3 regions of the Luteibacter sahnii genome follow, and region 1 is predicted to be linked to each of the others. Evidence: predicted binding sites of a transcription regulator. Region 1 holds the regulator's gene; each other region holds the start of a gene.
The links. The regulator HrcA, encoded in region 1, represses chaperone genes, less so after heat shock. The targets are predictions, from matches to a motif close to TTNGCACTCNNNNNNNNNGAGTGCNAA.
Positions count from the first base shown of each region.

Region 2: the regulator HrcA is predicted to act here: its motif matches at 972-998, upstream of rpoH (RNA polymerase sigma factor RpoH).
Region 3: the regulator HrcA is predicted to act here: its motif matches at 1,043-1,069, upstream of PI246_RS09825 (co-chaperone GroES).

Region 1 is NZ_JAQLOK010000013.1:7,688-9,950, forward strand. Features, by position in the region: gene recN (DNA repair protein RecN) at 1-99, opposite strand, end outside; gene hrcA (heat-inducible transcriptional repressor HrcA) at 233-1,291, shown strand; gene grpE (nucleotide exchange factor GrpE) at 1,376-1,909, shown strand; gene dnaK (molecular chaperone DnaK) at 2,042-2,263, shown strand, end outside.
Region 2 is NZ_JAQLOK010000006.1:39,152-41,414, reverse strand. Features, by position in the region: gene PI246_RS15040 (sugar porter family MFS transporter) at 1-142, opposite strand, end outside; gene PI246_RS15035 (nucleoside/nucleotide kinase family protein) at 168-800, opposite strand; gene rpoH (RNA polymerase sigma factor RpoH) at 1,031-1,891, shown strand; gene PI246_RS15025 (response regulator transcription factor) at 1,961-2,263, shown strand, end outside.
Region 3 is NZ_JAQLOK010000002.1:1,004,768-1,007,030, reverse strand. Features, by position in the region: gene PI246_RS09835 (protein-disulfide reductase DsbD) at 1-403, opposite strand, end outside; gene cutA (divalent-cation tolerance protein CutA) at 452-808, opposite strand; gene PI246_RS09825 (co-chaperone GroES) at 1,118-1,411, shown strand; gene groL (chaperonin GroEL) at 1,507-2,263, shown strand, end outside.

The DNA.
Region 1 (2,263 bases):
CGCGCCGGTTTCGCCGCTGACCACGGTCAGCCCGGGGCCGAAGGCGATCTCGGCTTCTTCGACGACGGCGAACTGACGGACGTAGAGCGAGGTGAGCATGGGCACCGGGCGGGGGCGATGGAATCCCGCCGATTGTAGCCGGAGGCGCGTCGCAGGAGCCGAGACTTGCAAGCGGAGAGCGCAGACCTTATTGATAGCGCCACGCTCAGAACCCTTCGGCCCTTCCTCGCGCATGAACCCGTTTTCCGGTCACGACATCAATGCTCGCGCGCGACGGCTGCTGCGGACCCTGATCTCCCAATACCTGTCCGACGGCGAGCCGGTCGGTTCCCGCACCCTGGCCAAGTCGTCGGGCCTGGAAGTGAGCCCGGCCACCATCCGTAACATCATGGCCGACCTCGAGGAGGCGGGCCTGGTGGCCTCGCCACATACCTCCGCCGGCCGTATTCCCACGCCCCGCGGCCTGCGCCTGTTCGTCGACAGCCTTCTCGAGCTCAAGCCCCTGCCGCGCGACGAGATGGCCCGGCTCCAGGGCGGGTTGCCTCCCCACCAGACCACCACGCGCGACCTGCTGGGCAACGTCTCGAACCTGTTGTCGGCGATGACGCACTTCGCGGGAGTCGTCACCGTGCCGCGCCAGGGCGATTTTCCGCTTCGCCACATCGACTTCGTGAACCTGCCCGACGCCCGCGTCCTGGTGGTGCTCGTGTTCTCCGACAACCAGGTGCAGAACCGCGTGGTGCAGTTGACCCGCCCGATCGAGGCCGGCGAACTGGAGCAGACCGCCAACTATCTGAATGCCCATTTCGCGGGATTTCGCCTGGCGGACATCCGCGCCCACCTGGCCGCTGAGCTGCGTGCGGCCGGGGGCGAGCTCAACCGGATGCTTTCCGGGGTCGTGGAACTGGCCACGGCCTCGTTCGGCACCGACGACGCCGATGACGTGCTGGTGAGCGGGCAGACCAACCTCATGGGGTATTCGGAGCTGGCTGACATCGACCGGCTGCGCGACCTTTTCGACGCGTTCCAGCAGAAGCGCGAGCTGCTTCAGCTGATGGAAATGTGCGTCAAGGCGCCGGGTGTGCGCCTCTTCATCGGCGAGGAATCCGGCTTTTCGGCCCTCGACGGGTGCAGCGTGGTCACCGCTACCTACGGCACCAACGGCCGCATGCTGGGGGCCATCGGGGTCATCGGCCCCACCCGCATGGCCTATGAGCGGGTGATCCCGGTCGTGCAGGCCACCGCCGGACTGCTCAGCGACGCCTTGAATCGCGCCGCGGCGACCACATAAACCGCCCCGGGAGGCGGGTTTACTTATTCCCGCGAATGTTCGGCCTTCCCCAGGACGGCCGGTTAGCTGACATTTGGAGCACACATGCAGAACAACGATCCCCACATGCCGGATCCGGCCTCCGAAGGCGCGGGCGATGCCGGCATGAACGCTGACTTCGACGCCCTGACCGCGCGTCTGGCGGCCCTGGAGTCCGAGCTGTCCCAGGCGCGCGAAACCGTTTTGCGCGAGCGGGCGGAGATCGAAAACCAGCGTCGCCGCCTTCAGCGCGACCTCGACCAGGCGCGCCGTTTCGCCAACGAGAAGTTGCTGGGCGACCTGCTGCCGGTCTACGACGGCCTGGCTCTTGGCCTGGCCAACGAGAACACCGACGCGAAGACCCTTCGCGAGGGCCTTGAGCTGTCGCTCAAGCAGCTGGAGAAAGTCACCCAGGCCAATGGCCTTTCGGTGGTCGATCCGCTGCACCAGCCGTTCAATCCCGATCACCACCAGGCGATCAGCTCGGTCGACTCGAACGAGCATGCGCCCAATACCGTGGTGGCCGTGGTGCAGAAGGGCTTTCTCCTGAATGACCGTCTGCTGCGCCCGGCGCTGGTGGCCGTGGTGCGCGACAACTGAACGAAGACCGTCGCCTCGCCGTCGGACGGCAGGTGACGGTATCTCACAAGGCATTGAATCGATGGGGCGAAGCCCCACTTTCATCACAGCAGCGGCCGCGGGGGCCGCATTGAAATTCGGAGCAACTTGAACATGGCCAAGATCATCGGCATCGACCTGGGTACCACCAACAGCTGCGTGGCAGTGATGGAAGGTACCACCGCGCGCGTCATCGAGAACGCGGAGGGCGATCGCACCACGCCGTCCGTCGTCGCGTTCACCAAGGAAAACGAAGTCATCGTCGGAGCGCCGGCCAAGCGCCAGGGCGTGACCAACCCCAAGAACACCTTCTATGCGGTGAAGCGCCTCATCGGC
Region 2 (2,263 bases), on a different contig from region 1:
GGGCCACGCCGATCACGCCGGTGTCGTAGCCGAAAAGAAGGCCGCCGAGGGCCGCGATCACCGCGATGCCGACGACGATGCCGGTGGAGGCCGGGGCGGAAGCGGCGGAAGCCGCCGATGGGTCTGGAGTTACCGCGTGCATGCAAGGCTCCCGGGTGGCTGAGGTGTCATGGCACCGAACGGGCATCGAGACGGACACGCGTGTCCGCCCGGTGCGCCGTCGCGGCGATGCGACGGGCGTTCGGCTCGTCGGTCCGTTCGATCCAGTCGAGCGCGGCCTGGCGGTCACGCCCGTAGCGCATGTGCCGTTCGAGCAGTTGGGCGCGCCGTGGGGCGTCATCCACGTCGACGAACCACACCTCGTCGAGCAGCCCGCGCACGCCGGCCCAGGGGCCGTCGTCCATCAGGAGGTAGTTGCCCTCGGTGATGACCAACGGGACCGCCGCCGGGACGGCGATCTCGCCGGCGATGGGCTCGTCGAACTCACGATGGAACGCCGGCGCGTAGACCGTCTCGCCGGGCACCGGGGAGCGCAGGCGGCGGAGCAGGGCGACGTAGCCGGCGGCATCGAAGGTATCCGGCGCGCCCTTGCGCGTGTCGCGGCCGAGGCGGGCCAGCTCCGCGTTGGCGAGGTGGAACCCGTCCATCGGCACGCCTACAGCCCGGGCGCCCAAGGCCCCCAGAAGCCATCCGGTCAGGGTCGATTTACCCGCGCCGGGGAGGCCGGCGATGCCGAGGAGGCGGCGACCTCCCTGAGCGAGAAGGGCATCGAGCCGGTCGCGTGCGTTTGGATCGATCATAAGGCCGACCGTAGCACCGCGCCGGGTGTGCCGTCGATGAAGTCGATCAGACGCCGCCGTCATGTCGGCAAGGGTATATTCCTCCTGAACCAGTCAGTACAGCTATTGACCCCGAAGGGCTATTTCTGTACTATGTCGTACAGATAAAGCCGAAGCGAACTTCGGCCGGGGTTAGCAGTCTCACATCGGGACTGCTAATCTGCCCCAAGACCTTTCAGGAGGCTCCACACATGTCCCAAGCCCTCGCCACCCGTAACTACGGGCTCCCGAGCGTCGTCGGCAGTCTGGATTCCTACATCGCGGCCGTCCATCGCATCCCGGTGCTCAGCCTTGACGAGGAGCAGACGCTGGCGCGGCAGTTCCACGACGACGCCGATCTGGACGCCGCCAAGAAGCTGGTGATGTCGCACCTGCGTTTCGTGGTCCACGTGGCCCGCGGCTACAACGGCTACGGACTGCAGCTGTCCGACCTCATCCAGGAAGGCAACATCGGCCTGATGAAGGCGGTGAAGCGTTTCGACCCGGACCAGGGCGTGCGCCTGGTGAGCTTCGCGGTGCACTGGATCCGTGCCGAGATGCACGAGTTCATCCTGCGCAACTGGCGCATCGTCAAGGTGGCGACCACCAAGGCGCAGCGCAAGCTGTTCTTCAACCTGCGCAAGAGCAAGAAGCGCCTGGGCTGGATGAACGCCGAGGAAGTCCGTGTGGTTGCCAACGACCTGGGTGTGCCGGAAGCCACCGTACGCGAGATGGAATCGCGCCTGTCCGGTCGCGATGTGGGCTTCGAGGCTCCGGCCGACGCCGACGATGACGACAAGCCGGCCCCGGCCGCGTTCCTGGTCGACGAAGGCGCCGACCCGTACGACAACCTCGCCGAGGCCGACGCGTCCAGCAACCAGATGGGTGCCCTGTCGTCGGCCCTTGCCAACCTCGACAACCGGTCGCGTGACATCATCCAGCGCCGCTGGCTGGCCGAAGACAACAAGGCCACCCTCCAGGACCTCGCCGACGAGTACGGCGTGTCCGCCGAGCGCATTCGCCAGATCGAGGCGAACGCGATGAAGAAGATGCGCGTGGCCATCGCCGCCTGATCGGCGGAAGGCGTACTATCCGGCAACGGCCCCCTCGGGGGCCGTTTTCCGTTGGCAGGAGACATCAGGATGCCCAGGGCCCTGGTCATCGAAGACGATGAAGTGACCGCCCGCGATATCGTCGCGGAACTGGACGCACACGGCGTCACCGCCGACTGGGTGGCGAACGGCCGCGAGGGGCTGGCGCGCGCGCTTGCCGATGGCTACGACATCATCACCCTCGATCGCATGCTGCCCGGCATGGATGGCATCGACGTGGTGTCCGAGCTGCGCAAGCGCGCGGTCGACACGCCGGTGCTCATGATCAGCGCGCTCTCCGACGTCGACGAACGCGTGCGCGGCCTGCGCGCCGGAGGCGACGACTACCTCACC
Region 3 (2,263 bases), on a different contig from region 1:
CGACCTCGTGGCAGCCCTGGTACTGCACGTCGAGCGCCAGCGTCGTGTTCGCGGCGTTGGCCAGCGTGTAGGGGACGGTGGCCTCCACGTCGCCGTGGTAGATCTCGACATCGCCCAGATAGTCGTCGTGTTTCTTGATGCCGTCGGGCAGCGCGGGCTGGCCGAGGGTGACGGCCGAGGGATCGGCGGCCTTGATCTTGATCCGGCCGCGATAGAGGTAGTAGTCCGGCGCGATGCGCCAATGCAGCTTCGCCGTGCCCGGCTGGCTCGGGTCGGCCGTGAGATGGAAGGCCTCGGTGACCGGCAGCAGGCCGTCGTCGTCCTGCGCGAACGCAGGCAGGGCGAGGAGGAACAGGGTGGCCGCGGCGGCCAGGTTCCGCGCGAGGCGGGCGAACGACGGCATGGTGGCTCCATGGATCGGGGCGGCGCGGGGCCGCGAGGGCATCGGTGATTATGACCGGCTCAGGGGCGCCTGGCTTACGTCGACGTTGGCAGCGACCCACGCGAGGTACGGGCCATGCCCGGCCACGACGGGTACGGCGACGATCTCAGGCACCTCGTACGGATGCCGCTCCCTCACGAAGGCCTCGAGCGCGGGGTAGGCCTCGGCGGTGGTCTTCACCATGAGCAACGACTCATCGTCCGTGACGATCTCGCCCTGCCAGCGGTAGGTCGACCGTATTCCCGGCAACCGGTTGACGCACGCGGCGAGGCGGGATGCCACGATCGCCCGGGCGAGCGCGTCGGCAGGCTCGCCGGCGGGGCAGGCGACAAGAACGATAAGGGGAGTGGGGATGGCGTCGGGCATGGATGGGCGATGGCTGACGGGAGTGGGTGGCGCAAACCCTTCACCACTGAAGGAGAAAGACGCTACGGGTGCGCCCACGCCAGCTTACCGCCACCGGTTCCCTCAAGCGCAAGCCGCGCCTCCACGTCCCGTCCCCCGCTTTTTTCACCCCGCCCCCTTGAACCCGATCCATCCATCGCCATCTCTGCGCCAGCGCCAGACCCCTTCCGATCCCGGTCGGGGTTTGGCAAAATTCTGGCACTCACCCTGGCCGAGTGCTAACAGGGTGAACCTTTTTCCTTAACCAACAACCACCTGCTTGGAGTAGTCATGAGCAAGCTGAAGCCGTTGCACGATCGCGTCATCGTCAAGCGCCTCGAGGAAGAGCGTGTCTCCGCTGGCGGCATCGTCATTCCCGACAGCGCCACCGAAAAGCCCACCCGCGGCAAGGTCATCGCCGCCGGTACCGGCCTGACCCTGGCCAGCGGCACCGTCCGCGCCATGGGCGTGAAGGAAGGCGACGTGGTCCTGTTCGGCAAGTACGCCGGCCAGGAAATCAAGGTCGATGGCGAAGAGCTGGTCTTCCTGAAGGAAGACGACATCGTGGCGGTGCTCGAAGGCTGAGGGCGTGACGCGTCGCCGTTGACCGGCTGACGCGCCGCCCCCGCGCTTCCGCTCCTACTTACGTTTCACTCTTTACTTTTACGAAGGATCTAGAAATGGCAGCCAAAGAAGTCCGCTTCGGCGAAGACGTCCGCGCCCGCATGCTCAAGGGTGTGAACACCCTCGCCAACGCCGTCAAGGTCACGCTCGGTCCGAAGGGCCGCAACGTCGTGCTCGAGAAGAGCTTCGGCACCCCGACCGTCACCAAGGACGGCGTCTCGGTCGCGAAGGAAATCGAACTCGCCGACAAGTACGAGAACATCGGCGCCCAGATCGTGAAGGAAGCCGCCTCCAAGACCTCCGACGTGGCCGGTGACGGCACCACGACGGCCACGGTTCTTGCCCAGGCGTTCATCCAGGAAGGCCTCAAGGCCGTCGCCGCCGGCATCAACCCGATGGACCTCAAGCGCGGCATCGACCAGGCCGTCACGGCCGCCGTCGGCGAGCTGAAGAGCCTGTCCAAGCCCACCGCCGACGACAAGGCGATTGCCCAGGTCGGCACCATCTCGGCCAACTCCGACGCCAACATCGGCGATATCATCGCCAACGCGATGAAGAAGGTCGGCAAGGAAGGCGTGATCACGGTCGAGGAAGGCTCGGGCCTGGAGAACGAGCTCGACGTCGTCGAGGGCATGCAGTTCGATCGCGGCTACCTGTCGCCGTACTTCATCAACAACCAGCAGTCGCAGCAGGTTGAACTGGACGACCCGTTCATCCTCATCCACGACAAGAAAATCTCCAACGTGCGCGAGCTGCTTCCGGCGCTCGAAGCCGTCGCCAAGGCCGGCAAGCCGCTGCTGATCGTCGCCGAGG